DNA from 4 places in the Fictibacillus halophilus genome. Region 1 is predicted to be linked to each of the others. Evidence: riboswitches for the same ligand, from Rfam matches in the RefSeq annotation. Region 1 holds a riboswitch; each other region holds the start of a gene.
What was found. A riboswitch is a leader RNA that binds a small molecule or an ion and turns the genes downstream of it on or off. The one in region 1 is predicted to bind thiamine pyrophosphate.

Region 1 (7,777 bases):
CAGGTGAAGTTAGAGAAGTTCATCATTTTGCAGCGCTCATTGGATACGGTGCAGATGCTATCTATCCATATTTGACGTATAAGACATTTGAAGAAGCGATTGAAGATGAGCATATTAACCTATCGTTATCAAAGACGATTAAAACGTATAAACAAGGAATAACGGACGGCATTGTTAAAGTAATGTCAAAAATGGGAATCTCAACGGTTCAAAGTTATCGAGGGGCTCAAATTTTTGAAGCAGTTGGAATCGGTAAAGAAGTAATCGATCAATATTTTCCAGCCACAGCTTCTCAAATTGATGGAATCACGTTAGCTGAGATTGAAAAAGAGGCTATTTTGAGACATCAGCAAGGCTTTAAAGAGACCATTGATGAGACATTAGATTCAGGAAGTGATTTTCAATGGAGAAATACTGGTGAACATCATGCTTTTAATCCAAAAACGATTCATACGCTCCAATGGGCTTGTCGTAAGAATGATTATTCACTTTTTAAAACGTTCTCAAAACTGGCGGATGACGAGAGAACGACTTTCTTAAGAAATTTATTCTTATTTGCCCCTGAAACAACCGCAATACCACTTGATAAAGTTGAACCTGTAGAAGAGATTGTAAAGCGCTTTAAAACAGGCGCGATGTCTTTTGGCTCTCTTAGTCAAGAAGCGCATGAATCACTTGCTATCGCAATGAACCGTTTAGGTGGAAAGAGCAATAGTGGTGAAGGCGGAGAAGATCCTGCTCGATTTATTCCAGATGAACTTGGCAATAACCGAAGAAGCAGCATTAAGCAAGTTGCTTCAGGCAGATTCGGTGTAAAAAGCCACTATCTAGTAAATGCAGATGAACTGCAGATTAAGATGGCACAAGGAGCCAAACCAGGTGAAGGTGGGCAGTTGCCTGGTAATAAGGTATATCCTTGGGTAGCAGATGTTCGTGGATCAACTCCAGGTGTAGGATTAATCTCTCCACCACCGCATCATGATATTTATTCAATCGAAGATATGGCGCAACTGATTCATGACCTGAAAAACGCAAACCGTGAAGCAAGAATTAGCGTTAAGCTTGTTGCGAAATCCGGTGTTGGAACGATTGCTGCCGGTGTCGCAAAAGGCGCAGCTGATGTAATCGTAATCAGTGGTTATGATGGTGGAACAGGAGCTTCACCAAAAACAAGTATCAAACATACTGGACTTCCTTGGGAGTTAGGTCTTGCTGAAACACACCAAACGTTGATGCTAAATGGTCTTCGTGAACGCGTAACGCTAGAGACAGACGGGAAGCTGATGACAGGTAAAGATGTTGTGCTTGCTGCGTTGTTAGGTGCTGAGGAATATGGTTTTGCTACAGCGCCTCTCGTTGTATTAGGTTGTGTCATGATGCGTGCTTGTCATCTTGATACATGTCCTGTCGGTGTAGCTACACAGAATCCTGAATTAAGAAAAAAATATATGGGTGACCCTGATCATGTGGTCAACTATATGAGATTTGTGGCTGAAGAAATTCGTGAGATCATGGCTCAACTCGGTTTCCATACGATGGAGGAAATGGTCGGGCGCACTGACGTTTTAACAGTTGGTGATCGTGCAAAAAACCACTGGAAAGCGAAGCATCTTGACTTATCAAAGCTTCTTTATCAAGTAGACGGTGTTCGTACGAAACAGACTTCTCAAAATCATAAGATCGATCAATCACTCGATATGAATGAGATTTTACCGAAGCTAAAGGCAGCTTTAGAAATGAAGAAGACTGTTTCACTCAACCTACCGATTAAAAACACGAACCGTGTAGCAGGTACGATTGCTGGTAGTGAAATAACGAAACGATTTGGCGAAGAAGGGCTTTCTGAAGATACCGTAACTCTTAATTTTTCTGGGTCTGCTGGACAAAGCTTTGGAGCATTCGTGCCACGTGGCATGACGCTTTATCTGAACGGAGACAGCAATGACTATTTTGGAAAAGGATTATCAGGGGGTAAATTAATTGTCGCACCTCCTAAATCAGCAGAATATTTAGCTGATGATAATGTCATTCTTGGTAATGTTGCTTTTTATGGCGCAACGAGTGGCGAAGCATACATTAACGGCTTGGCTGGTGAAAGATTCGCAGTTAGAAACAGTGGGGCTAACATTGTTGTCGAAGGCATTGGCGATCATGGTTGTGAGTACATGACCGGCGGTCGAGTGGTTGTTTTAGGAAATGTTGGCAAGAACTTTGGAGCAGGTATGAGTGGAGGAATCGCCTATATCTACACCCATCAGCCTCTTTTATTAAAACAGTTATGTAACAAAGAAGGTATTGAGTTTGAGAGATTAATGGATTCTGAAGAAACAGAAAGAGTTAAGCAGATGATTATTAATCATTTTTCATACACTCAGAGTAAAAAAGCCTCTGCAATATTACAAAACTGGAAAGTGGAACAGTCGCACTTTGTGAAAGTCATTCCACATGACTATAAAGAGATGATTAAGAAAATAGAAGAAGAGAAAAAAGCGGGTTATACAGAAGATGAAGCGATCATGAACGCTTTTGAAGCTGGATCTAGCCCATCAAAAGCAAGTGGTAGACCTGGGCCGACAAAATTAATTCTGAAATAAATCGAGATGAGAGGAGAGATTTTAAATGGGCAAACCAACCGGATTTTTGGAATACCCAAGAGAAGAAACAATAGAGAGAAAGCCTCTCCAACGTCTTAAAGATTGGAAAGAATATACCGAAAAACAACCTGAAGATATGTTAAAAAGGCAAGGCGCAAGATGTATGGATTGTGGTACACCTTTTTGTCATATCGGTTTTGAGATTAATGGGGCTGCTGCAGGCTGCCCTATTAATAATCTGATACCTGAGTGGAATGATTTGGTTTATCGCGGAAAATGGAAAGAAGCACTTGATCGTTTAATGAAAACAAACAATTTTCCAGAATTCACAGGAAGGGTTTGTCCTGCTCCTTGTGAAGGCTCATGTACAGTTGAGTTAGCTGGACCTGCTGTAACGATAAAGAATATAGAAAAAGCAATCATTGATAAAGGCTTTGAAAACGGCTGGATTCAACCTAGAATTCCAGAAAAAAGAACAGGGAAAAAGGTTGCTATCGTTGGATCAGGACCAGCTGGACTTGCCGCAGCAGATCAGCTAAACCAAGCGGGTCATTCTGTTACAGTTTATGAAAGAGCAGATAAAGCTGGTGGTTTGTTAACGTATGGAATTCCTAATATGAAATTGGATAAAGATGTGGTGGAGAGACGAATCAAATTATTAAGACAAGAGGGCATTGATTTCATTCTTAACACTGAGGTGGGAAAAGATATTACCTCTGAAGAACTAAAGAATGAGTATGATTCTATAATTCTCTGTACAGGTGCACAGAAACAAAGAGATTTAACTCTTCAAGGAAGAGAAGCTGAAGGTGTTCATTTTGCTATGAGCTATTTAACCCAGGCAACGAAGAGATTATTAAATATCGAAGTTTCTGAGCCACTTATTGATGCAGAAGGTAAGAATATAATCGTAATCGGCGGTGGCGACACGGGTGCTGACTGTGTAGCTACGGCTCTGAGGCAAAAGTGTAAGAGTGTCGTTCAATTTGGTAAGCATCCTAAACTTCCCGATGTGCGCAGTGATGCAAACATGTGGCCAGAGCAACCTAACATTTTTACAATGGATTATGCTTATGAAGAAGCAACTGCTCAATATGGTCATGATCCAAGAGAGTATTCTGTCCAAACAAAAAAAATAGTATCAGATGAAAGCGGTCGTCTAAAAGAACTTCACACGATTCAAATGAAACGAACATCTGATGATGCCGGGAATATGGTTTTTGAAGAAATTCCGGGATCTGAGAAGATCTGGCCAGCAGATCTTGTTTTCATCGCTATTGGTTTTGAAGGGACAGAACTGCCAGTCTTAAAAGAATTTGGCGTGGAAATCAAACACAACAAAGTCAATGCTAAACATGGTGATTATAGAACAAATGTAGATGGAGTATTTGCAGCAGGTGACTCTAGGCGCGGTCAAAGTTTAATCGTTTGGGCGATTCAAGAAGGACGTGATTGTGCACGTCAAGTTGATCTATCGTTGATGGGAAGTACGGTTTTGCCTTAAGGCTTTTTTCCATGCTACAATAAACTCCAAAAGCCAAAAGCTTTATATATATGATAAAATAAGGCTTAGGCTAAAAAACAATTCTTTTATTTATAAGGAGTAGACGCATGGAAAAAGTACTTATTTTTGGACACAAAAATCCAGATACTGACACGATTACATCAGCACTCGTTTACGCTGACTTAAAGTCTAAATTAGGACAAAATGTAGAAGCTATTCGCTTAGGTGAAATTAACGGTGAAACACAATATGCTTTAGATTATTTTAAAGCTGAGACTCCACGTTTAGTTGAACATGTCTCTGCTGAAACAAACGCAGTTATTTTAGTTGATCATAACGAACGTCAACAAAGTGCAAATGACATTGATAAAGTAAGAGTATTAGAGGTTATTGATCATCATCGTATCGCGAACTTTGAAACAAGCGACCCTTTATACTATCGTGCTGAACCTGTTGGCTGTACAGCTACAATCTTAAACAAGATGTACAAAGAGAAAGGTATTCAAGTTGAGAAAAACATTGCAGGACTTATGCTTTCTGCAATTATTTCTGACTCTTTGTTGTTTAAATCGCCTACTTGTACAGAAGAAGATGTTGCCGCGGCACGCGAGCTTGCTGAAATTGCTGGAGTAGATGCGGAAAAGTACGGTTTAGAAATGCTAAAAGCAGGTGCAGACCTAAGTGATAAATCAGTTGAAGAATTGATTTCACTTGATGCTAAAGAATTTAACATTGGAGAAAACAAAATTGAAGTTGCTCAAGTAAATACGGTTGATGCTAGCGATGTATTACAACATCAAGAAGACTTGGAATCAGCGATCACTAAAGTTATTGCTGACAAAGGTCTAGACCTATTTATGTTTGTTGTAACCGATATTTTAACAAATGACTCTACAGCCTTAGCTCTTGGTAAGAGATCACAATCTGTTGAAGAAGCATATAACGTTAAATTAGAAAACAATACAGCAGTTCTTAAAGGTGTTGTTTCTCGTAAAAAACAAATCGTGCCTGTTTTAACAGAAGCGATGAGCAAATAAATGAAGATTCTAAAGGGTAAAGCCATACTAAGGCTTTGCCCTTTCTTTGCTATATAAATGTCGTGCTTCTTAAAAACAGTTGACAATCTAAATGAGACTGCTATCATTTAAGACAGAAACCAACTACATAAAAACGAACCACTAGGGGTGCCTTTTATAAGGCTGAGATCAAAGTGTAACTTTGAGACTCTTAGAACCTGATCTGGATTATACCAGCGTAGGGAAGTGGTGTTGCGGAGTCTTATTTATTTCTTGAATTCTCCAAATACAACCACTTTCTTAGCTGAGAGTGGTTTTTTTGTTGGATAAAACAAGGAGGATTCATATGAACACATTTACCGATATTTTACGAGAAAGAGCCGCTTCTATTTGGGAAGCAAACCTTCAACATCCATTTGTAAGAGGAATTGCAGATGGTGACCTTTCATTAGAATGCTTCAGATACTACGTTTTACAAGATTCATATTACTTATCTCATTTTGCAAGAATACAAGCGATGGGCGCTGCAAGAGCTGAGGATTTGTATACGACTTCTAGGATGGCGGTACATGCACAAGGTACTAGTGACGCTGAGTTAGGACTTCATGAGACGTTTATGAAACAGTTGGGGGTGACAGAGAAAGAACTGACAAGTTTTGAACCCGCTCCAACTGCTTATCATTATACATCACACCTTTACCGAGTGGCAGAGTCTGGAAGCTTAGGAGAAATTATCGCTGCCATTCTACCATGTTATTGGATCTATCAAGAAATAGGTGAAACGTTTAAAGGAGCAAAACCACAAGAGCCGATCTATCAGGAGTGGATCGCTGCATATGGCGGTGAATGGTTCTCAGAACTGGTAAATGAACAGATCGATAGATTGAATCAATTGGCTGAAAACGCAAGTGACCAGGAAAAAAGCAAAATGATTCAACATTTCTTAATCAGTTGTCAGTACGAATATTCTTTTTGGGAGATGGCTTATACATTGGAAAAATGGCCGATTCCATTCAGTCTGAATCCAGCCACGATCGGGAGTGAAGGGTAGAATGCAAAAAGGGTTAAAGTTAACGGATATCCTTGTAACGGTAGTCATCTCTATTGCATTTGGTATCTTGTATAAGATTTGGGGACCTCTTTATTATGCTGTTAAACCAATTGGTCTACACATCGATCAGTTGATATATGGGATGTGGTTCATGGCAGCGACGGTTGCGTTTTTAATTATTCGTAAACCTGGAGTTGCACTATTAGCGGAAATCGCTGCCTCTTCTGGAGAATTTTTAATGGGTTCTGAGTTTGGACTTGAAGTGTTACTATACGGACTCATTCAAGGATTGTTTGCAGAATTTATCCTGTTCGCATTTGGCTATAAACGGTTTGACCTTTTTGTCATTTCGCTCGCAGCGTTAAGTTCATGTGCAGGATCTTTAATCATGGACTTTTACAAGGGATATATTGGGGATCTTTCAACATGGAACCTTACCTTATTTATCGTTTTTAGATTAATCGGTTCTATATTATTTACAGGGTTGTTTGCCGTTTCTATCGTAAAAGCTTTAGAAGCTACAGGTGTGACGAATTTAGTACGATCTTCGTCAAAAAAGGATCATGACGCATTAAATCAATAACAGAGGTGGTTAGATGACAAGTATAACATCTGTTAAGAATTTAAGATTAAAGTTTCCAGGTGAATCGGAAATGCTGTTTAAAGATTTGAGTTTGTCTTTTAATCGTGGTGAAAAAGTGCTTCTTCTTGGCACCTCCGGATGTGGCAAGTCCACACTATTGCAAGTTCTTTCAGGCTTAGTACCACGAACAATAGACATTCCTATGAAGTGTGAGGAAATACAAATCCCTGATCAATGGGGATTTGTATTTCAAGATCCTGATACCCAGTTCTGTATGCCATATGTTGATGAAGAATTAGCATTTGTACTTGAGAACTTGGAAGTGCCACGAGAGGAGATGGAAAGCAAGATTTGTTCCCTATTAAAAGAGGTTGGGCTTGAACTTGATAACATTCATACACCGATTCAACATCTATCAGGTGGAATGAAGCAACGATTAGCGATTGCCTCTGTATTAGCGCTAGAACCGGATGTCATATTCTTAGATGAGCCAACCGCTTTTATTGATGAAAAGGGAACAGAACAAATTTGGGAAACGGTTAAAAGAATATGGAAAGATAAAACGTTGATTATTGTTGAACATAAAATTGACAAAATTCTGGATATAGCTGATCGTCTTATTGTATTTACACCAGATGGTGAAGTTCTTGCTGATGGCAACACTTCGATGGTCTTTACTCATTATAAGGAAAAAATCAAAGAGTATGGAATTTGGTACCCTGGTGCATGGACCGAATATAAACGAAACCCGATCGCGGTAAATAAGATTGAATATCAGAACGCTCTGAAGCTACAAAATTTTAAAGGGTATCAAAATAGAGAAATAAAAATAGAGGTAGATGATATTGTAGTTCAATCAGGAGAATGGATTACGATAATGGGTGAAAATGGGGCAGGAAAGAGTTCATTATTGTTAGCTTTAATGCAGCTCATTAAAACATCTGGAATCTATCTTTTGAATGAGAAACGTATTCAAAAAACGAAAGATATATCTGGACAGGTTTACCTCGTATTTCAGAATCCAGAATA
Region 2 (7,777 bases), 290 kb from region 1:
TGGTCCAGAAACAGTAGAAGAAGAACCACCACCTACTGAAGAGGACCAACCTGCTGAAGATCGAAAGGTAACAAAAGATATTGAAGTAAAGGTAGATAAGAAGGACAAAAGAGAGCCAGTTACAGTAAAGATTGTATTTTCAGATAAGAATGCCTCAAATGAAGTGTTTGTGGAAGAACAGGTCACAGACAAAAAGAAATATCAGCTACCTCTAACGATTGCTGAAGGTGGCTCTGCTTCATACGTTGTGTATATCAACGGAGAAGAAGAGGAATCTGAGACGATCAATTATGATGACGCTAGAGGTGCTAGTGGACGGATGAGTAGAGATGATGAGGAAGGGGACGATGGTGATTAAGCATGCCTGAAGGAAGAATTGTTAAAGCGTTAGCCGGTTTTTATTACGTTAAGGAAAATGGTAAGTCTGAAGTTTTCCAATGCAGAGGAAGAGGAAATTTCCGCAAAAAGAAAGTAAATCCGTTGGTAGGGGACTGGGTAGAATACGAGTCAAGCAATATAACAGATGGATACATTCTTGATGTGAAGGAACGCAGAAACGAATTAGTTCGTCCTCCTATCGCGAACGTAGACCAAGCTATTCTTGTTTTTTCAGCTACTGAACCTGATTTTAGCACGCTTTTATTAGACCGTTTCCTTGTTCACATCGAAGCGAACGATATTTTGCCTGTTATTTGTATCTCGAAAATGGACCTTATACAGAAAGCTGATGATATTGAGGAGATCAACCATTATATTGAGGCGTACAAAACACTAGGTTACGAAGTCATTCCAACTTCGACGAAAACAGATGATAGCCTTGAAATGTTTTATCCGCTTTTCAAGGATAAAGTTACCGTCTTTGCAGGGCAGTCTGGTGTAGGTAAGTCTTCCCTTTTAAATGCGATCAATCCAGAGTTAATGCTTGAAACAAACGAGATCTCAAGCCATTTAGGCCGAGGGAAGCACACGACTCGTCATGTGGAACTCATTCTTTTCGGTAATGGGTTAGTTGCTGATACACCTGGGTTTAGCTCGTTAGACTTCTTAAACATTGAGGCAGAAGATTTATCGATGTACTTTCCAGAGATGAATGAGCTTCGAGGAGATTGCAAGTTCAGAGGCTGCTCACATACGTCAGAACCAAAATGTGCAGTTAAAAAGGGAGTAGAGGATGGAGTCGTTCCAGAGTTCCGCTATGACCATTACGTAAGCTTTTTACAAGAAATTAAAGATCAAAAACGGAGGTACTGATGATTAAAATAGCTCCTTCCATTCTGTCGGCTGACTTCTCCAGGTTAGGCGATGATATAAAAGCTGTAGAAGAAGCAGGTGCGGATTATATTCATGTCGATGTGATGGATGGTCATTTCGTACCAAACATCACGATTGGACCGCTTGTTGTTCAGGCGATTCGCCCTGTAACGAAACTTCCATTAGATGTACATCTAATGATAGAAAATCCAGATCGATACATTGAAGAATTTGCAAAAGCAGGTGCTGATATTATTTCTGTGCATGTAGAAGCATCACCACATCTTCATCGAACGGTGCAACTGATTAAACAACATGGAGTAAAAGCTGGTGTGGTTATTAATCCAGCTACTTCAGTAGACTCTATCAGACATATACTTCAAGATGTTGACCTTGTATTGTTAATGACCGTTAATCCTGGATTTGGTGGACAAGCGTTCATTGAGAGTGTAGTGCCCAAGATCAAAGAAGTATCCGATCTAGTTAAAACTCAAGGATTGAATGTTGAAATTGAAGTTGATGGTGGAGTGAATCCTGAAACGGCTCGTCTTTGTGTCGAGGCTGGTGCGAATGTATTAGTTGCTGGATCTGCCATTTATGGGAAGAAAGATTTAAAGGATGCAATAGCAGCCATTCGTGGTGTATAATTAATTGAAAAAATAAAATAAGCAACCACAGGGGGAGTCCTTTAAAGGGCTGAGAGGGGAGTGTTCTCCCGACCCTTTGAACCTGAAGCTGGATCATACCTGCGTAGGGATGTGGAGTCGTATGACTTTTTGAATGTAAAACTCAAAAGCAACCGAGCTCACATGCCGGTTGCTTTTTTTGTTTTTATTCTAACGACATACTAGGGGGAGTATTAATGAACAATGGTAAAGTACTATTAATGGCTGAAATTGCGATTATGGCTGCACTTTCACTCATTTTAGGATTGATCAGCTTCAAAGGGATTTGGCCACAAGGTGGATCGGTGTCTCTCGAAATGGTTCCTATTTTTCTTTTAGCATTTAGAAGAGGTTTAAAAGCAGGGGTTTTTACCGGATTAGTCGTTGGGTTGTTACAACTTCTTATCAATCCTCAAATTTATTATTTTGCACAAGTCATACTTGATTATCCGCTTGCATTTGCTTTAGCGGGAGTAGCAGGTGCATTCGCACCATCACTTGCTCAAAATAGATCAAAAAGAACAGCTTTAATGGTTCTAGGGATTTTTGTAGGATGTACGTTAAGGTTAATTTCGCATGTATTATCTGGTGTTATTTTCTTTAGTGAATTTGCTCCAAAAGAAATGAATGTTTGGCTTTATTCGTTCTTATACAATGGATCATTTATGGTTGTTATTTTTGCGATTACGGCGCTAGTTGTCATTCTATTAACGAATACAGCACCGAAACTACTACATGCCGCACGTAATGGTCATCACCAAGCAGCATGAAGATAAACATCGTCGCAGGTGGTCCTGAACATCTGATCCCTGATCTAAAGCCCTATGATCTCAAAAGGAATCACATTTGGATCGGTGTCGACAGAGGAACGCTCTTTCTATTAAAAAATGGCATCTTCCCTCAGCATGCATTTGGCGATTTTGATTCTGTTTCTGATGATGAGAAAAAAATTATTTTAGACTCATCCATAAAAGTGAACAAATATCAATCTGAAAAAGATGCTACAGACATGGAGCTCGCACTAGAGTGGGCGTTGGAACAGAACCCGGAACAAATACTCATATTTGGTGCTACTGGTGGAAGATTAGATCATGAATTGATGAACATCCAATTATTATATCGATCTCTGAGAGTACGTACAGACGTTAAAATTATTGATAACAGAAATGAAATCTCTCTACATTTACCGGGATGTTATGATATTGAGCAGGATCATCGATATTCATACATCTCGTTTCTAGCTCAAAGTGAAGAAGTGACAGGCATAACTTTAGAGGGATTTAAATATCCGTTAGAACAAGCTAAGCTTCAGGCTGGATCATCATTATGTGTTTCCAATGAGCTTGTAAATAAAAGTGGTACTTATTCTTTTGACTCCGGCATAATATTGATGGTAAAGAGCCGTGATTAAAAAATCACGGAATACAGGCCCCCAAAGCACCTTTTTATAAAAAGGGGAATAAAGTATTTATGTTTAGCTCTTATCATTTTTTATGGGCCTGGAGGAGGGGTAAGATGAAATTTTATACCATTAAACTTCCTAAATTCTTGGGAGGCTTCGTACGTGCCGTCTTAGGTTCTTTCAAAAAAGGATAACAAACAAAAAAAGCGCTTGTGCGCTTTTTTTGTTTGGTTTTATGAATGATAATAAAATACTGTCTAGTTTTTAAAATTTACTGTCCGGTTTAAAAAAAATACTGTCCGCTTTCAGCTTTTTACTGTCGACTTTTTAAAAAATACTGTCCACTTGAATCTATTTTGGTTATCAAAGTGCTTTTGGACAAAGAAAAAAACAGCAGCGGCTGCTGCTGTTTTTATTTATACACGTTCAACTTTGCCAGATTTAAGGGCACGAGCAGATACGTATACGCGTTTAGGCTTTCCGTCCACAAGAATACGAACCTTTTGGACATTAGCTCCCCAGCTTTTCTTTGATTTGTTCATTGCGTGAGAACGCTTGTTACCAGTTTTAGGTCCTTTTCCAGTAATAAAACATTTACGAGCCATGTAGGTGAACCTCCTTTACAGCAAAAAAGCTTTGCATCAATTCAATCGTATGTTAAATACTAAATAATATTAGCATGACTTCAGAAGCAATGCAACATATTCGTAAAAGGTTTTCAAGTAAATTTCCTTGACAATACTATTTACATAGTGTGAAATGTAGTAGTCCTTTCAAAATAGGCTGATGTATAGTAAAATATTTGTTAGCCATTTAACAAATTAAAGGGGGATGTAAGCATGTCCATTGAAATGAAAACAACCTATGGTCAAATTGATATTTCTAATGAAGTAATTGCCACTATCGCCGGTGGAGCCGCAATTGATTGTTACGGAATTGTTGGCATGGCATCAAGGAAGCAATTAAAGGATGGAATAACTGAACTTTTAGGACGTGAAAATTTCTCCCGAGGGATCGTTGTTCGACAAGAAGAGGATGAAGTACATATTGACATGTACATCATCGTTAGTTACGGAACAAAGATTTCTGAAGTGGCTCATAACGTTCAGAACAAAGTGAAATATACCCTGGATCAAATGCTTGGTTTGGCGGTTGACTCAGTCAATATCTATGTTCAGGGTGTCAGGGTGACAACCCCTTAGTTAGGAGGAAGTTTTGTGTCTTTAAAAGTATTAGATGGAAAAAAGTTTTCAAAAATGGTACTCGAGGGTGCTTCAAATCTAACAAGAAATGCAGCAATGGTCGACGCACTTAATGTTTTCCCTGTACCAGATGGTGATACAGGAACGAACATGAATTTAACGATAACCTCTGGTGCTAAAGAAGTAGAAAAAAACACTTCTATTCAAATTGGTGCTGTTGCAAGTGCTTTTGCAAAAGGCCTACTTATGGGAGCGCGCGGAAACTCTGGTGTTATTCTTTCACAGTTGTTTAGAGGATTCTCTAAATCAATCGAAGGAAAAGAGACGATTAACGCTGCTGAATTTGCCAATGCATTTGATAAAGGTGTAGAAACTGCGTATAAAGCTGTAATGAAACCAGTAGAAGGTACGATTTTAACTGTAGCTAAAGATGCTGCAAGAAAAGCAGTAAAAGAAGCTAAAAAATCAGACGATATCCTATACATTATGAAAGAGCTTGTTAAAGAATCGAAAGCTTCCTTAAACCGTACTCCTGATCTACTTCCAGTTCTAAAAGAAGTGGGTGTTGTTGATTCTGGTGGACAAGGGTTAGTCACTGTTTATGAAGGGTTTTTGGCTGTCCTAGAAGGCAAAGAGCTGCCAAAAGTATCTGTTAACGCTCCTTCCATGGGTGATCTTGTTAACGCTGAGCATCATAAAGCTCAGATGCACATGAAGACGGAAGATATCCATTTCGGATATTGTACAGAATTCATGGTAAGGTTCGAAGATAAAAAGATCAAAAGTAATCCATTCGATGAGATCAACTTCCGTAATGAGTTAAGTCAACATGGTGATTCTTTGCTAGTTGTTGCTGATGAAGACGTAGTAAAGGTTCACATCCATACGGAACAACCTGGTAACATGCTAACACTTGCACATCGTTATGGCAGCTTGATCAACATCAAGATCGAAAACATGCGTGAGCAACACTCAGCGATTTTAGAGAGCGAGAACGAAGTGATTCCTTCGTACTCACAATCTACTCCTGAGAAGAAAAAGGAATATGGTATCGTTACGGTTGCGATGGGTGAAGGAATCGAAGAGATGTTTTCATCAATGGGTGCATCAGTTATCCAAGGTGGACAAACGATGAACCCAAGTACAGAAGATATCGTAAAAGCGATTGCTGAGGTTAATGCTGAGAAAGTGTTCATTCTTCCTAATAACAGCAATATCATCATGGCATCTGAACAAGCTGCAAGTGTTGTTGATGAAGAAGTTGTAATCATCCGCACAAAAACAGTGCCACAAGGTATCGCTTCTATATTAGCTTTCAATCCTTCTGCTGATATGGCAGAGAACGAAAAGAAGATGAATGAAGCCATTACTTCTGTTAAGTCAGGACAAGTCACTTATGCAGTTCGTGATACATCGATCGATGGTGTTGAAATTGCAAAAGGTGATTTTATGGGGATCTCAGAAGGAAAGATTCTAACTTCTAAGACAGATAAACAAGAAGTTACGAAAGAACTACTCTCAAATATGCTCGATGAAGATTCAGAGATCGTTACGATTATCTATGGTGAAGATAGTTCTGAAGAAGAAGCGCAGGAACTTGCTGAATTTATTGAAGAAAAGTATCCAGATGCTGAAGCTGAAATTCATAACGGTAAGCAACCGATCTATTCATTCATCTTATCAGTAGAGTAAAAAATGAAAAGTATTCTCTCTTAAACTTAAAGTGTGATAAAGTTAAGAGGGAATACTTATTTTATTGGGAAAAAATGCAACTTGAAGGAGAACGTCATGAAATATAAAAGTGTATTTGATATTATCGGTCCCATTATGATAGGACCTTCTAGTTCACATACAGCCGGCGCTGCACGAATCGGACGAGTAGCGAGAAGCCTATTTGGCAGGAAACCTAAGTACGCAACCATCTCATTCTATGGCTCTTTTGCTAAAACCTATCGTGGTCATGGGACGGATGTAGCGATTGTTGGCGGAATTCTTGATTATGACACGTTTGATACTCGAATTGTGGATGCGCTTACAATAGCGGAGCAAGAAGGGATCATGGTTACGATGACGGCTGAGGACGCAATAACCGACCATCCTAATACGGCTCGTGTCATTATTGGTGATGAGGACGATAAGATTGAAGTGGTAGGAATTTCAATCGGTGGCGGGAAAATCGAGATTACTGAACTGAACGGATTTGAGTTACGATTATCTGGAAATCATCCAGCTCTTTTGATCGTTCATAATGATAAATATGGAGCGATAGCAGGAGTGGCAAATATATTGGCAAAGCATGAGATCAACATTGGTCATATGGAAGTATCAAGAAAAGAAAAAGGGAAAGAAGCATTGATGGTTATTGAGATTGATCAAAATGCAGATGAAATCATCATTGACGAACTAAATTCTCTCCCAATTGTTCAACAAGTAGTAAAGATACACGATTAAGAGGTGAGAAGTATGTTTCGTAATGTAGCTGAATTAATAGAATTAGCAGAATCAAAAAAATGTAAGATCTCAGAGATTATGATACAGCAAGAAATGGATGTTACTGGACGCTCTAGAGAAGAAGTTATAGGATTCATGGATCGAAATTTAAGAGTGATGGAAGAAGCAGTCTTACGGGGAATTACAGAAGATGTGAAATCTCATTCTGGTCTAACCGGCGGGGATGGAAAGCTTCTTCAAAACTATATTAAATCTGGTAAGTCTCTATCTGGCGAACTGATGCTAGATGCAGTAAGTAAAGCGATGGCAACGAATGAAGTGAACGCGGCGATGGGTACGATCTGTGCTACCCCTACTGCAGGATCTGCAGGAGTCGTTCCTGGTACTCTCTTTGCGTTGAAAGAAAAATTAAACCCTACCCGAGAACAGATGATCGAGTACTTATTTGCAGCAGGTGCGTTTGGGTTTGTTGTAGCAAACAACGCTTCTATTTCTGGAGCAGCAGGTGGATGCCAAGCAGAGGTAGGTTCTGCTACAGGGATGGCAGCAGCCGCGATCGTAGAACTAGCAGGTGGGTCTCCTTCGCAATCGGCCGAAGCGATGGCCATTGCATTAAAGAACATGCTAGGACTCGTTTGTGATCCTGTTGCAGGCTTAGTAGAAGTTCCTTGTGTAAAACGAAACGCAATGGGTGCAAGCAATGCTATCGTAGCGGCGGATATGGCACTTGCTGGGATTGTTAGCCGTATTCCGTGTGACGAAGTAATCGATGCTATGTATAAGATCGGTTTATCAATGCCATCTGC
Region 3 (7,777 bases), 660 kb from region 1:
TTAAACGCACGCATGGTGGAGCGATTCCTGTAACAGAAGTAAAAAAAGGACCTTCATCAAACGCAGTTCGTTTTGGAGAAGGATCTAAGTATGAGAAAGCAATTGCGAAGGAAGCTATAAAGTACATCAAAGAAAACGATACCATTTTCCTCAGTGGAGGAGGAATGCACCATGAGATTGTAAAGCATCTTCCCGACTTTCAATTAACCGTTGTGACCAACTCACTTACAACAGCTGAAGCACTTCGTGAAAAAGAAAACATCGATCTGTATGTGGTCGGTGGAAAAGTGAAGAAATCAGGCAATATGACGGATGCATTAGTGACAAATCTGATCAGTCAGTATTCGTTTGATGTTTCGTTCGCAACAGGTGGTGGGATTTCTGAGAGAGGAATCAGCACGGCAACGCCAGAAGTGGCTGCTTTTATGAGTGCGGTTGGAATGGTCTCTCGTAAAACCATTGGTGTTTTTCCGCATTACAAAATAGGGATTAACGCTTTCGCGAAAGTTGGGCCGGTTTCCAATTTAGACGTCGTGATTACAGATGATGATGCGCCAAGAAATCATCTTTCAGCGATTGAACAACAAGGAGTTAGTGTAGTTATTGCTCAATCAGAAATAAGTCATCAGCCGTTAGCTTCAGAAACAGAATAATTTTCGTATAAAGAAAAGACCCCCTAAAATGGAGGTCTTTTTATTATTTACTCATCATTATATCGGGGTCTCCACCTCCGGAGTGAATGATGAATTCACATTTGTAGTATAAGGACTTGAAATAGAGTGTCAGATTTTATAACACATCAAATGTTATGGGTATCAGATTATCTTATTCTTAGAAAAGAGAGAGGTTCAGTGAATCAAAATCTGAAATGAGGTGAACACGTTGCTGCATTCTTCTCATTTTTCATCAGAAGAAAAGCTCATGATTCGTGAACTGAAAAAGAAGATTAGGCTTGAATCTGATGTATTAGAAAAAAAGGAGCTTGAACGACAGCTCAATAACCTGATTGAAAAAGCTTTTATAAAAAAGCAGTTGATTAGGCGTAAGCAACTTTAAGCACTGTATTACTCTATAGAAAACACTTTAAAGAAACTGAATTAACTGTCTTTTTTATAAGGTAGTGACATTTTGTGATTGTGTATGTTAAAGTGACACTAGTCTTTTTCAGATGGACGATTTAGTTTTTTAGGTTTTCTTTAGGGAGTGAACACAGCATGAATCAAAACACAGCATTGAAAAAAGATATTGGGCTTTCTGTAGCCATGTCCATCGTTATTGGAACGGTTATTGGATCAGGGATTTTTATGAAACCTGGAAGTGTTCTAGAATATACAGGGAATTCTAATCTTGCACTATTAGCCTGGGCTCTAGGAGGATTGATCACGTTAGCAGGTGGTTTAACGATTGCTGAAGTGGCGACGCAGATTCCTAAGACAGGTGGTTTGTATGTCTATATGGAAGAAGTATACGGTAAGCTTTGGGGATACTTGAGCGGTTGGGTTCAGACTGTTATTTATGGTCCGGCGGTAATCGGGGCTCTAGGCTTATACTTTGGTTCCTTATTGGTTCACTTATTCTCGTGGGAAGAGTCCTTTGGGCCTTGGATTGGAATAGGTACTGTACTTTTTCTCACTGTCATTAATAACTTCGGTACGAAGTATGGAGGTTTTATACAAAATTTATTTACGATAGGAAAATTGGTTCCGATCGGACTAATCATTATTTTTGGGATAACACAAGGAAATGAACAAATCTTAAATGCTTCAACTGAAGCAGTTGTTGAAATATCAATGGGTGCAGCGATCCTTGCGACACTTTTCGCTTATGATGGATGGTTGATGGTTGGATTCGTAGCAGGTGAGATGAAGGATCCCGGAAAAACGTTACCTAAAGCCATCATTGGAGGAATCTTAGTCGTAATGGCAGCCTATTTGTTAGTTAATGTTGCACTGCTTCACATATTGCCTGCATCAGAGATCGTAAGACTAGGAGAGAATTCTGCCGCATCAGCTGCAACGATTCTTTTCGGGCCACTAGGTGGGAAGTTAATAGCTGTCGGCATCGCAGTATCGATCTTTGGCTGTCTAAACGGTAAGATCTTAACCATTCCTCGTGTTCCATTTGCTATGGCAGAACGAAATCAGCTTCCGATGGCAAAAACGTTTAGCAAAGTCAGTGAAAAATATGGTACACCTATCGCTGCTACGTATTTGCAAGTCGTGATCGCGATCATCATGATGATCGTAACTGATCCAGATTATTTATCAGAAATGGCTATATTTGCTGTATATATTTTTTATATTTTTGCTTTTTATGCCGTGTTTAAACTGCGTAAACGCAATAAAGACCAAAAGCGAGTCTATAGCGTACCGTTATTTCCAGTGATTCCTTTTTCGCTATTTTAGGCTCTTTGTATATTGTAGTCGCGACTATAGTCAACGATCCTTTTGATAGTTTCACAGCTATCTTTATAACAGTTGCTGGACTGCCTGTTTTTTATTGGCTAGAGCGGAATCGAAAACAAGACTCCTTATAAGGGTCTTGTTTTTTACAGTGTAAAAAAACCCGCCTAATACATCAGGCGGGTCAGTCGAGAAATCGTTTATACGCTTAATAGTTCTTTCATTTCACGATATCGTGAGGATAGACTAGCAGGTGAAACACCATATTTTTTTGCCGTTTCTGCTTGAGTAGAAGCGATTCCTCTAATATCTTTTGACACGAGATAGTCAAGGGCAGCCGCATAAATTTCTTCTTTACGAATAGCAGGCTTGCTTTCTGTAACGTACTCGCTCCAAAGCTTTTCTGCTTCTTTTACAACTTCTGTCTCGGCATTCGCTTTAACGAGCTCCGTTACAGCATTGTATTTTTCATCTTTTAAATCAGTTGCATCTTCTGCTTTTTCAACTTTGGTAGAAGTAGCGTCAGTTTCCTTCTTCTCAGGTTGAGATTGAGGTACACCATCACTAATATCAATCAAAGCGAGCTGAAGTACAGCAGGAAATTCGCTCTTGAATGTTTCTTTTGGATCGTTTTGAGGCTGAATCTTTTCTATTGCTGCTTTTAACGGTGGTAATTCAGTCATTGGCATTTCCACATATCCAACATAAAACTCATGGTTGATACCGTTTGAAACGAGTGTTCCAAGTAGAGCACTTTCTGTTTTTGGCTTTTCAGCAGCGTTGATTGTTACATCATAAACAGCTTCTGTCCAAATATCCTGTACAGTAAAGATGAATCCAGTCTTTTGCTCTAAAACTTTATACAGAGATGGTGTTGCTGTTGTCCAGCCAGCTAGTATTTCCGCTACTTCTGGTTTAACAGAATTCTTCACTTTTTCTACATAAAGCTCTACAGGTGTTTTGTTATCCTTTATCTCTGAGCAGAAAATTTCCCAACAAACGGCAATGTTTGCGTATGTTTGTTCTTGCTCTTTAGCAACCGGGTACTTTTTCACGTACTTAGATGTACGTGCAGCTAAATCCTGCTGATAGTTTTCCAGGGCATATTTAATGAGTCCTTCTTGATGAAAGGATACTTCACGTGTTTGCTCTTCTTTATGTAAGCAACATTTTTTATATTTTTTTCCGCTGCCACAATAGCACGGATCATTTCTTCCTATCATTGACATGCTATTCCTCCAGTAAACCACTTACTTATCCTGTACATACTAGCATAAATCGGTTTTTTTTCAAACTACAAATCATCAGACACTATTTTATCATAAAAATGTCATAGAAAAAATCATTCAATAGGTTGGTTTTTTTGGGAACTGAAACCTTTTTCATATAAAAAGCGTCTAAGCGAAAAAGGGGGAATTACGATATGTGGAAGAGATGGGAATTGTGGGTATTCATTGCGGTACTTTTGTTAAGTGCATGCAGCAATGGCGGAAGTTCGAAAAGTGATAAAGCTGTAGATCGAGATAGTGGCAGCAGTCATTCAGAAGCAAAGATGGATTCTTCTACAAATGAAGAAAGTCAAAATACTAAATCAAATAAAAGTAAAGAAGAGCAACAAATGAAGAATCAAAGAAAAGTTATTTATCATGCTGATATTGAGATTACAGTGGATAATTTGCAACCTTCGATGGAAGCAGTTCGAAAAACGTTAGAGAACACCGGCGGATATATGGTGGAGTCGAACACGAGTACAGGTGAAAAGGGTTATGAATCTGGTGTGATGGTTGTTCGTGTTCCAATGAAAAGTTTTCGTCTCTTTTTAGATGATGTTCGAAGTTTAAGTAAAGGTACCCCACACGAAAATGTTCGTGGAGAAGATGTTACAGAAGAATACGTGGACCTGTCTTCACGCTTGAAAGCCAAACAACAAGTAAGAGAACGTCTTGAGGCTTTTATGAAGGAGGCACAGAAAACAGAAGACTTATTGAAGATATCAGCTGACCTTGCTGCAGTGCAGGAAGAGATAGAGCAGGTAGAGGGACGTTTGAACTTTCTAAAAAATCAAAGTGATTATTCAACCGTTACGATACAATTCGAAGTAAAGAATTTAAAAGCGCAAGAACTTCAAACAGAAGGGTTAAATACGTGGGCAAAAACGAAGGTTCTTTTTATGGATACGGTGAACTTTTTAATGTCTGCGATCTCGTTAATTGTGGTGAGTCTATTGGGATTAGCACCGATATGGCTAATCGTAGCAATTGTGCTTTATGTGTGGTGGCTTAAACGTAAAAAAGAACAAAAGAAAAAGCCGGAATCACCGACATCTTTGACTTAGAACACATGTTTTAACCTGTCAGTAACTGGGACGTCAGAAACACCCTCTGCAGCACGGATTGTTGATCCGTTTGCTGAAAGGGTGTTTTGGCTTTTACGGCACCTTTTTAAGTGGAGTGCCGTTTAAAAGCGCTAACTGAGAAACGCTTTGTATTCTGCGCTTAATCTCATAAATCGTTCTTTATCTTTTGTATCCAAGGCAATGTCAATTTCTCTCTCATAATACTCTTTGTAATAATTGTGAAGGGCCTCATCTAATACCATTTGGGCAATAAGGCTGAAGGCAAATGGGTCTCTTTTTTGTTGTTTGTATTGCACCATTTCATTTTGGTTCTTGTTAAAAGAAGCGTTTTTGTCTTTCATCCTGTTTCCCTCCTTAAAATTATCTCCCTATCCAATTAACCTTTTATGTTTCTAGGTTTCTACTAGTATACTGAGCAAGATGCTTAATGACAACCATTTTGTTTGAAAATTCAGAAAAAATTTCTTTATTGCTTCTAAAGTACCCTGTTTTCACCACCTTCTGGTAAAAATGTTAATGATTTGTCATCTTTATTTCTGGTTGCATCTTTTTGTTACAATTGTTTAATTTCTATGTTTTTTATGTTGTAATAGTGTGTTAGTTATTATTTCCCCGTATTTAAAGAGGGTTAAACTTTTTGAAACACGTAACCTAAAAAATATTGACATTATTGTTTATGTATGAGTAGGATTGTGTTAACTCAATAATGTTATTTCGCTAGGGGTGCTTATTTTAAGCTGAGAGAAGGTTGTGACCTTTGACCCTTTGAACCTGATCCAGTTCATACTGGCGTAGGGAAGCGGTGTGGATGAATAAAAGTTTCCTTTATGATTTGAAATGTAAAGCCACCCGCTAATTAGCGGGTGGCTTTTTTGCATAGACAACTAGGAGGTATGAGTATATGGGACAACTTATTAAGGTGAGTAAAGCACTTACGATCGCAGGATCAGATAGTGGAGGTGGCGCAGGCATTCAGGCCGATTTAAAGACATTTCAGGAATTAGGTGTATATGGTATGTCGGTTCTTACCGCCGTCACTGCACAGAACACGACTGGTGTCCAAGGGGTATTTCCGGTTTCAATTGAAGGGTTGGAAGCTCAGTTAGCGTCTATAGCTAGTGACTTGACACCTGATGCCATTAAGACAGGCATGCTTTTTTCAGGTGAGTATATTGAGAGAACAGCTTATATGATAAGAAAATTCGCATGGGAAAACGTAGTGGTGGATCCTGTTATGGTCGCAAAAGGGGGTGCAACGTTGTTAGGTGAGGAAGCACTCCATGCTATGAAAACATGTATGCTCCAACTCGCAAAAATAGTCACACCTAACATTCCGGAAGCAGAAGCGCTAACAGGTATAGAGATAAACAGCCCAGAGGCAAGAGAAGAAGCGGCGAGAGTCTTGTTTGACGCTGGTGCTGATCATGTTGTAGTAAAGGGCGGACATTTTGGAAACGGTGATTTTGTAACAGATCTAGTTTTTAATGGCATAGAGATGTTTGAACTTATAGAGAAGCGGATCCAAACGAAAAATACACACGGAACAGGCTGTACGTTTTCAGCAGCTTTGGCAGCTGAACTTGCATATGGGAGAAAACCAGAAAGTGCGATAGTGAATGCTAAGAAATATATACAAACTGCAATTGAACATGGAATCGATGTTGGTTCGGGCCATGGACCGGTCAATCATTTTGCCTATAGGAGGATTGCACATGAACAATACTAGAATACAGGAATGGAAAATGTTTGTTTCACAGATTAGAGAAGAAAAGCCACTCGTTCATCATATTACGAACAACGTAACCATGAACTTTCTTGCCAATGGGGTCCTTTCTGCAGGAGGAAGTCCGATGATGGTGCATGACGCATGTGAAGTTGAAGAAGCTGTAGGGGTAGCCGATGCTTTAGTGCTAAACATTGGGACAATCGATGAAGCATCAGCGAAATCTATGATACTCGCTTTACGAAAAGCGATACTTGCCGAAGTACCAGTTGTGCTCGATCCAGTGGGAGTAGGATTATCATCATTCAGGCAGCAGCTTGTCAAGAAGTTGTTGTTAGAATATTCAGAATTGAAGGGGGTCAGACCCCGAACAATTCTGACAATTTGCGGGAACGCTGCTGAGATGCAGTTTCTAGCTGAAGGCGCATGGGAAGGAAAAGGAGTGGATGGTGATCTGACCACTTCGGAAGATGATTTGATTAAGCTTGCAGAGGCTGCAGCGAAGCAAACAGGCTGTCTTATCGCAATGACAGGAAGTAAGGATATTATTTCAGATGGTGAAAAAGCGATCGTGCTTTCTCATGGAGACCCTATGCTTTCGTATGTTACAGGAACAGGGTGTTTTGCCACCTCAATGGTAGCTCTATATCAAGCGAATATGAAACAAGAAGTTACAAGAGAAAGAATAGACCTAACAGTTCTTGAAAGAACAGCTTTAGCGCTATTAATGCTCACTAAAGCGGCTGAAGAGGCAGTAAAAACTGCCAAAGGACCTGGAAGTTTTCAACAGAATCTTCTGGACCAGCTCTATTGTTTAGAGTCTACCCATGAAATATTTCATGGATCCATCCACTGGCAAGATTACGTATTGAAGGAAGGAGCGAATCAATGAGAACTCAAGCAAAAGCACGTTTACAACAAGATCTATCACTCTATTTTGTAGCAGGTACGATGAACTGCAATTCACCTGAAGATTTCTATCGTATTCTTTTGCAAGCGATTGAAGGTGGCATTACCGCCTTTCAGTTTCGTGAAAAGGGTGTTAATTGCTTAAGTGGCCAGAAACAGTTAGAAATGGCAAAGCGTGCAAGGGAAGTTTGCCAAAAACATGATGTGTTATTTATCGTGAATGACGATCTAGCCTTGATGAAGGCGGTAGATGCAGATGGCCTTCATGTTGGTCAAACAGATGGAGATCTGGATTTTATGCGTAGAGAAACAGAAGGAAAGCTTTTAGGTGTTTCAGCTCATACTCTAGCTGAAGCAGTGGACGCCATTGCACATGGTGCCGATTAT
Region 4 (7,777 bases), 1.7 Mb from region 1:
GCGATTGGACGTTGCGAACGAAGTAGATACAGAGTTTTGGAGAGAGTTCCGAAAAGAACTGAAGGAAGGCAAGAAAGAAGATCCATTAATCCTAGGTGAGATCTGGGATGATGCATCTGAATACTTCCTTGGCGATCTGTATGATTCTGTGATGAACTACCGTTTCCGCGGTGCGATGATCGATTACTTGAAGAACGGTAACGCAGAAGGCGCAGAAAACCAGATGAACGCAGTGTTTGAAGATTACCCACAAGAAGCATTCTATGCGCTTATGAACTTGATGGGCTCTCATGATACACCTCGTGCAGCGTTTATCCTAGGAAACGGAACAGATTCTTACGAGCGTGCTGAACTGGATCCAAAGTATGACCACGAGCTAGGCGTAAAACGACTGAAGCTCGCGGCGATCTTACAGATGGGGTATGCTGGTGCACCAACTCTTTATTATGGAGATGAGGCGGGCGTTACGGGCTCTAAAGATCCGGACGACCGAAGAACATATCCATGGGGCTCTGAAGACAAAAATCTTGTAAAGCATTATCAAAACATTGGAAAAGTGCGTAGTGATTACCATGATCTCTTCAGCTATGGTGAGCTTCACCATCTATACGCTGAAAAAGATGTGCTTGCTTACGCACGTACAGATAAGAAGAATGCAGCTCTTGTAATCACAAACCGCGGCAACGAAGATAAGACCGTTGAACTGGACGTGAAGAAGCTGATCGTAAACAACGTAAAGCTAACAGATCAGCTTAACAAAAAATACAAAACAGCTGTAAAGGATGGAAAGCTAACAGTAACCGTTCCTGCGATGAGTGGTCGTATGCTCGTTTCGGATAAGCACCAGAATCTGAAAGCGCCAAAAGCGGTGAAAGATGTAAAAGCGTCAGAAAGCAGTCACTCTGTTTCGCTTTCATGGAAAGGTGACGCAAAACGTTACGCTGTCTATCAGACCACAATCTCTGGTGCTTTTTATGAAAAGGTAGCAGAAACGAAAGGCAACTCAATTAAGATTGATAACTTGGATAACGGACGTAAATACTATTTCGCTGTCGTTGCAATTGATAAAAACAACAACGAATCTCTAAAAACAGAATCAAAAGCTGCGATTCCTCATGTGGCGTTAAAGGACGGAAACTATAACATTTCAAATGTAACAGCGTTAAAGAATGGTGTGATCGACCTATCTAAGCCACAAACGGTTTCAGCAGATATCAAAATCACTGGTGAAACAGAGACCGATGTAGCAGAAGGATTACAGAGTGAGCTGCAAGTAAAAGAGCCAGGCAAGACGAACTGGACATCTCACAAAGGAACGTACACAGCACAAAACGGAGAATTCAACACGTTTAGCGCAGATTTCTTACCTTTTAAAGAGGGAGCGTATCAATATCGTTACGCGTTCTCAACCGACCTAGGCAGAACGTGGGTCACAAGTGAAACAAAGACGGTTACCTTTACAAAAGGCGATGACACGACTGCTCCTGCAACATCTGTAACATTAGAGAAACCAGCGCAAGAGTCAGGACAAGTGAATCTGAAGTGGTCTGTAGAAGGAGCGAACGAGCCATATCTGTTCACGATTGTTCGTGATGGAGAAGTCATTGACCAAGTCCTTGATACAAGTGCCACAACGTATAAAGATCTGAACGTAACGAACGGAAAAGTCTACAGTTACGAAGTGCACATCTATGACAAAGCCGGTAACAGTGTGAAGTCGAACGCCGTTCAGGTTACGCCTGACCTTGTTATGGTAAAAGTCACAATGAAAGTGAACGCACCAGCCTATACACCACAAGGCGTGGATATTACGATGCCAGGCAGCAAGAACGGCTGGAACACAGGTGCGTGGAAGATGACGCGTGGCGGCGCCGTAACAAACGATTATGAATATACGTTTGAAGCGCAAGAAGGTGAAGTCATTACGTACAAATACGCAAAGAACAGCTCTTGGGATCAAGAGGGTCTTGCTGACCATACACCGGGTAATCCAAACGATGATGATGTAAGCTATTACGGATATGGTGCAACAGGAACAGACCTGAGTTTTGTTGTCACGAACCAAGGCGGTAATTCGATGGTCGTTCAAGATAAGATCCTACGATGGATCGATATGCCGGTTGTCGTTACCTCTCATACGGATGGCCAGACTGTAACATCAGACACGATCACCCTAAAAGGAAATGCCATTAAAGAAGGTGTGATGACGATCAACGGTCAGCCGGTTACGATTAACGATGACATGACGTTCACGCACACGGTAAACTTGAGTGCAGGAGAGAACAAGCTGAACATTCATATCGAACCGTCAGAAGAGAATAAATCTACTATTTTCAAAAATGACGGTGGAGCGATTGGTAAGAACACGAAGGATATCTTGATGACGATTAATAAGAATTAGTTTGATAGGGTGCTGCTTCTCTTGGGGAGTGGCATCTTTTTCCTTAGATTACATTTTCTTTACTGTTTTAGTTTTAAAGATTTACTTAAGAAAAAATATGCTATATTCATATATGATTTTAGAGGGGGTAAGAGTATGAAGTATTTTGTGAGTCTACTTGCTACAGGTCTATTAGTCCTAGGAATTAATAGCGCAGACGTATCTGCGGAATCATTTAATGTGAAAATTGGAAATAATAGTGTTGTTTTTCCAGATGAGAAACCTATTGTGAAAAACAATAGATTGTTAGTTCCGCTCAGACCGGTTTTTGAATCAATGAACGCTGAAGTAAAATGGAATTCATCAACAAACATGGTTACCTCGCAATTATCAAAGGCTGGAACAACGGCTAAGCTTGCTATCAACATTCATTCACCATTTTTAGAAAAACAATTTAGTAATAAATTCTATATTCAGCAATCTGATGTTAAACCAGCTATTATTAATAATCGTACATACATACCCCTCCGTTTAGTTGGGGAAGCATACGGATTTGATGTAACTTGGGATGAAAGTTCAAATACAGCAACTTATAAAGAAACAGGATCACTTCATCTAACCGATCCAACATATAAAACTCACTTATCTACTGGAACAATTAGTAAGCAAAATGTGTATGAACTTGAAACGTTTTTTTCTGTTAATAAATATCGTTTAAATAACGGCAAGAAAGAGTTATCTTTAAACCCTACATTGAGCAATGTAGCAAGAGAAAAATCTAGGGATATGCTCGTAAAAAACTATTTTGACCACACGTCTCCAACATATGGCTCACCGTTTGATATGATGAAACAGTTTGGTATCACGTATACTTCTGCAGGAGAAAATATTGCTGCTGGTTATACGACAACAAGTGCCGTTATGACAGGTTGGATAAATAGCCCAGGTCACAAAGCAAACATTTTAAGTGATAACTTCTCACAAATTGGTGTGGGTTATATAAAAGGTACAACAGGATACAAGACATATTGGACACAGATGTTTATTCGTCCGTAAAAAAGGGGTGCCTCATGATGAGGCATCCTTTTTGAGTGGGGAAATGGGGGAATGACCCAAAGAGTTTTAGCTTAGACCCATAAAGCTTGGATTTTGACTCATAGAATGAAGCAGGACTCATCGAACATCTATTTTGACTCATAGATTGGCGAGTTAGACCCATAGAAACCTAGTTTAGACTCATAGGAATGAGATTTTGACTCATAGAGCAAAAAGAACTACTTAATTCGGTAGCTCTTATCTTTTATACCTTTCTAATATAGCCTCAGTAACTGATTTCAGATCTTTATTATTTCTTTTTGCCTCAGCATACCTCTTATAATCCTCAGCCGAAACCTCTAACAAGAAGCTTTTCGGAAAAATATAAGGTTTTCCTTTGTCTTGTTCGTCAAGATTGTTCAACACTTCTAGCTCGTCTTCGTTCTCCTTGTTGCGTTCAGGATCATAAACAAACATCTTTCCATACTCTTCTTCTACACTTTTGTTAACGTTGATAAAATACTTCATTCACACCACACTCCTCATTTAATTCATGTAAATGGTATTCCCTAGGTGAGCGACAATTAGACATGAAAGGTGATAATAAATGTATTAATATAACTCACTGGTTGTTATGAAAGCCCTTAAACGTTAAACTAGTCTTATAGAAAATTAAATAATCATTACTACTAGGGGTGCCTTTGTTAAGGCTGAGATTAGAGTGAACTTTAAGACCCTTGGAACCTGATTTGGTTAGAACCAGCGTAGGGAAGTGGTGTGTGGATCAGATAAACTTGCCATTTTTCTTAAAACTGTGAAACCACCTCTTTGCTACATAAAGGAGGTGGTTTTTTATTGTGGAAAAACAGCTTCATGTGATTACCACGGGCAGGCAAAGTGTTGATGAGTTAGTAACTATAGCGGAAAGCATTCATCCGTATATGACGATGTTGCATGTACGGGAAAAAACAAAGTCTGCCAAAGAAGTCAGTCATCTTATCGAACGTCTTCAGAAAGCAGGAGTGCCTTCCACTAAAATTATTGTAAATGATCGAGTGGATGTAGCACTTTGCACAGGCGTAAAAGGTGTTCAGCTGGCACATCACAGTTTAGATGTGTCACAAGTGCGAAGAGCTCTGCCTGAAATGGTGATGGGCTGCTCTGTTCATTCTGTTTCAGAAGCACAGGATGCTGAACAAAGCGGCGCCGACTTCATCATGTATGGTCATATTTTTAAGACGGCTTCCAAACGTAATGCGGAGCCAAGAGGGTTAGATCAGCTTCAACGTGTAGTGGATCAAACTACACTTCCGGTCATCGCGATCGGAGGCATCACATCAGAAAACGTACGGAATGTCATTAAAACAGGTGCATCTGGAATCGCCGTCATGTCAGGTATTTTAGAAGCAAAATCACCACTACAAGCTGTAAAACTGTACAAACAACAACTGGAGGTGTGGGATGCGCACAACGTATGATGCCATCATTATTGGAGGCGGCGTGATCGGCTGTTCCATCGCCTATGAGCTTTGTAAACAAAACAAACGTATGCTGCTTCTTGAAAAAGAAACCATAGGAAGTAAGGCGTCTAGTGCTGCAGCCGGCATGCTCGGAGCTGAGATGGAGTTTAAGACCGACCATCCACTCTATTCCTTGGCAAAAGAAAGTCGGGATTCCTTCAGCTCTCTATCACAGGAGCTTTTCAACGTTTGCGGGATAGACATCGAACTCATTCAAAAAGGAATCTATGAACTGGCGTTTACAGAGGAAGAAGCGGATGAACTAAAAAGAGAAGCGGCCAAGCGTCAAGATCAAGGTGAAGCAGTTTTTTGGCTTCCAGCACACGACCTGCTTAGGAAAGAACCTGCGTTGTCGCCACTTGTAAAGGGAGCTCTCTATTTTGAAAAAGATGGTCAAGTGTCACCAGTTAAGCTTACTCGAGCCCTATATCAGTCCGCAGAGATTCTCGGTGCCGAGATAAAAGAGCATACGGAAGTGGTTCAGCTTCTTCAAACTGGCAACAGGGTGACAGGTGTCATAACAACGAAAGAAACGTTTCATGCTGATTCCGTCATAGTAGCTGGTGGGGTGTGGAGCTCTGATCTAGAACCTTCACTAAAAATGGTGCCGGTAAAAGGGGAATGTCTTTCTTTTAAAACACAGCGTCCGCTACTCACAGGTACGGTAAAATACAAAAACTGTTACCTCGTTCCAAAGCGAGAAAACACAATATTTGTTGGCGCGACAAGTACACCACACGTCTTTGATGAAGAAGTTACATTTTCAGGTCTCTTTGAATTAATGGAGAAGACAAAACAGATCGTTCCTGAACTAAGTGGTGCTTGTTTTGAAAAAGCATGGGGAGGCATCCGTCCGCAAACAGAATCAGGAATTCCTTATATCGGTCCTCATCCACATAAAGAGGGTCTCATTCTTGCGACGGGGCATTATCGAAACGGCATTCTGCTTTCCGCCATAACTGGAAAAAGGATTGCTGACTATATGGAAAGCGAGGTATATCATTCGTGAAACTTATGATAAATGGAGAAGAGGTCATGGTGCCTAATTCTTTGCAGTCAATTACAGATTTGCTGAAGCACCTTAACTTACATGACCAAGTTGTGATTGCAGAAGTGAACGAAGATATTATTGATAATCAGAAACAAAGAGAAACTCAAATAAAAGAAAACGACAAGATCGAACTTGTTCGATTCGTTGGCGGAGGTTGATGGTATGTTAAACATTGGACACTATTCCTTTTCATCACGATTACTTTTAGGTACAGGCAAATACCCGGACTTCAAAACACAAAAAGAAGCGGTAGAGGTATCTGGTTCTGAGATTTTGACTTTTGCAGTTCGTCGGATGAACATCTTTGAAGGAAGTCAGCCAAACTTTTTAGAGATGCTCGATCTGGAAAAATACACATTGTTACCGAACACAGCTGGCGCGAAAACAGCGGAAGAAGCGGTGCGCATCGCAAAACTCGCGAAAGCATCAGGATTATGTGATATGGTAAAAGTAGAAGTCATCGGATGCGACAAAACGCTGCTGCCGGATCCAGTTGAAACGTTAAAAGCAACAGAAGAGCTATTAAAAGAAGGGTTCATCGTGCTTCCCTATACGTCAGATGATGTTGTTCTTGCTAGACGATTAGAAGAGCTGGGCTCACATGCAATCATGCCTGCCGCTTCTCCTATCGGTTCAGGACAAGGAATCATCAACCCGCTTTATTTAAAATTTATCATCGAGCAAACGAAGGTTCCCGTAATCGTTGATGCAGGAATCGGCAGTGCGAGTGACGCGATGATCGCGATGGAACTCGGAGCGGATGGTGTGCTGTTAAACACAGCCGTAGCGGGTGCGAAAGATCCTGTGAAGATGGCCCTTGCGATGAAAATGGCTGTAGAAGCTGGAAAGCTAGGGTATGAAGCAGGAAGAATTCCAAGAAAAGAAACGGCAACAGCGAGCAGTCCTTTAGAAGGGTTGAGTGTGAAGTGAATGAACGTTATTCAAGGCAGGAATTGTTTAGCCTAATCGGTATAGAAGGGCAAGAAAAAATACGGACAAAAAGTGTGCTGATCGTTGGTGCAGGTGCGCTTGGTGCAGGAAGCGCTGAAGCTCTCACACGTGCAGGGGTGAAACGAATCGTTCTTGTTGATCGTGATTACGTGGATTGGACGAACCTTCAGCGTCAGCAGCTCTATTCTGAAGAAGATGCGAAGAGACAGCTGCCAAAAGTAATCGCTGCAAAAAATAGATTGAACCAGATTAATTCTGAAGTAGAAATTCAAGCACATGTGATGGACATGGGGATCGAGGAAGCAGAAGAATTGATCTCTGGTATCGATCTGATCATGGATGCAACGGATAACTTTGAAACGCGTCTGTTGATCAACGATCTAGCTCAGAAATATGAGATACCATGGATTTATGGGGCTTGTGTTGGGAGCTATGGTATTTCTTACACGATTTTACCTGGGGATGGACCGTGTTTGAACTGTTTGCTTGATAAGATTCCGGCGAACGGCCAAACATGTGATACGGCAGGAATTATCTCTCCAGCCGTACAGATGGTCACAGCCTATCAAACAGCTGAGGCGCTAAAGATTTTAGTTGAAGACTATGCATCCATTCGGAAGAAAATCGTAACATTTGATACGTGGACGAATCAGCATGTTCAATTAGGGATGGGAAAAGCGAAGAAGGTAGATTGTCCATCTTGTGGGGCTAACCCTACGTATCCTTACTTAGAGAAAGGTGCTGCGTTAAAAACAGCTGTTCTTTGCGGGCGGGATACCGTTCAGATTCGTCCCGCTCATACGATTGAAATTAATTTAGAAGAGATGGAGAGAAGGTTAC

Region 2: linked by a shared signal. The riboswitch ahead of thiT (energy-coupled thiamine transporter ThiT) and the one ahead of tenA (thiaminase II) in region 1 are both predicted to bind thiamine pyrophosphate.
Region 3: linked by a shared signal. The riboswitch ahead of thiD (bifunctional hydroxymethylpyrimidine kinase/phosphomethylpyrimidine kinase) and the one ahead of tenA (thiaminase II) in region 1 are both predicted to bind thiamine pyrophosphate.
Region 4: linked by a shared signal. The riboswitch ahead of tenI (thiazole tautomerase TenI) and the one ahead of tenA (thiaminase II) in region 1 are both predicted to bind thiamine pyrophosphate.

The regions. Positions count from the first base shown of each region.
Region 1 is NZ_JAEACF010000001.1:1,334,148-1,341,924, forward strand. It holds gene gltB (glutamate synthase large subunit) at 1-2,594, shown strand, start outside; gene I5J82_RS06960 (glutamate synthase subunit beta) at 2,620-4,098, shown strand; gene I5J82_RS06965 (manganese-dependent inorganic pyrophosphatase) at 4,206-5,135, shown strand; TPP riboswitch at 5,269-5,376, shown strand; gene tenA (thiaminase II) at 5,461-6,165, shown strand; gene I5J82_RS06975 (ECF transporter S component) at 6,167-6,748, shown strand; gene I5J82_RS06980 (ABC transporter ATP-binding protein) at 6,762-7,777, shown strand, end outside.
Region 2 is NZ_JAEACF010000001.1:1,046,285-1,054,061, forward strand. It holds gene pknB (Stk1 family PASTA domain-containing Ser/Thr kinase) at 1-358, shown strand, start outside; gene rsgA (ribosome small subunit-dependent GTPase A) at 361-1,251, shown strand; gene rpe (ribulose-phosphate 3-epimerase) at 1,251-1,898, shown strand; TPP riboswitch at 1,919-2,025, shown strand; gene thiT (energy-coupled thiamine transporter ThiT) at 2,114-2,686, shown strand; gene I5J82_RS05555 (thiamine diphosphokinase) at 2,683-3,327, shown strand; gene spoVM (stage V sporulation protein SpoVM) at 3,432-3,512, shown strand; gene rpmB (50S ribosomal protein L28) at 3,735-3,923, opposite strand; gene I5J82_RS05570 (Asp23/Gls24 family envelope stress response protein) at 4,158-4,520, shown strand; gene I5J82_RS05575 (DAK2 domain-containing protein) at 4,536-6,212, shown strand; gene sdaAB (L-serine ammonia-lyase, iron-sulfur-dependent subunit beta) at 6,309-6,971, shown strand; gene sdaAA (L-serine ammonia-lyase, iron-sulfur-dependent, subunit alpha) at 6,984-7,777, shown strand, end outside.
Region 3 is NZ_JAEACF010000001.1:677,574-685,350, forward strand. It holds gene I5J82_RS03640 (DeoR/GlpR family DNA-binding transcription regulator) at 1-653, shown strand, start outside; gene I5J82_RS03645 (hypothetical protein) at 883-1,056, shown strand; partial or broken gene I5J82_RS03650 (APC family permease) at 1,215-2,536, shown strand; gene I5J82_RS03655 (YecA family protein) at 2,603-3,631, opposite strand; gene I5J82_RS03660 (DUF4349 domain-containing protein) at 3,826-4,737, shown strand; gene I5J82_RS03665 (IDEAL domain-containing protein) at 4,869-5,099, opposite strand; TPP riboswitch at 5,468-5,573, shown strand; gene thiD (bifunctional hydroxymethylpyrimidine kinase/phosphomethylpyrimidine kinase) at 5,660-6,484, shown strand; gene thiM (hydroxyethylthiazole kinase) at 6,471-7,373, shown strand; gene thiE (thiamine phosphate synthase) at 7,370-7,777, shown strand, end outside.
Region 4 is NZ_JAEACF010000001.1:3,063,136-3,070,912, reverse strand. It holds gene I5J82_RS15695 (pullulanase X25 domain-containing protein) at 1-2,401, shown strand, start outside; gene I5J82_RS15690 (stalk domain-containing protein) at 2,537-3,436, shown strand; gene I5J82_RS15685 (hypothetical protein) at 3,674-3,943, opposite strand; TPP riboswitch at 4,097-4,203, shown strand; gene tenI (thiazole tautomerase TenI) at 4,273-4,893, shown strand; gene thiO (glycine oxidase ThiO) at 4,877-5,944, shown strand; gene thiS (sulfur carrier protein ThiS) at 5,950-6,144, shown strand; gene I5J82_RS15665 (thiazole synthase) at 6,149-6,916, shown strand; gene I5J82_RS15660 (MoeB/ThiF family adenylyltransferase) at 6,913-7,777, shown strand, end outside.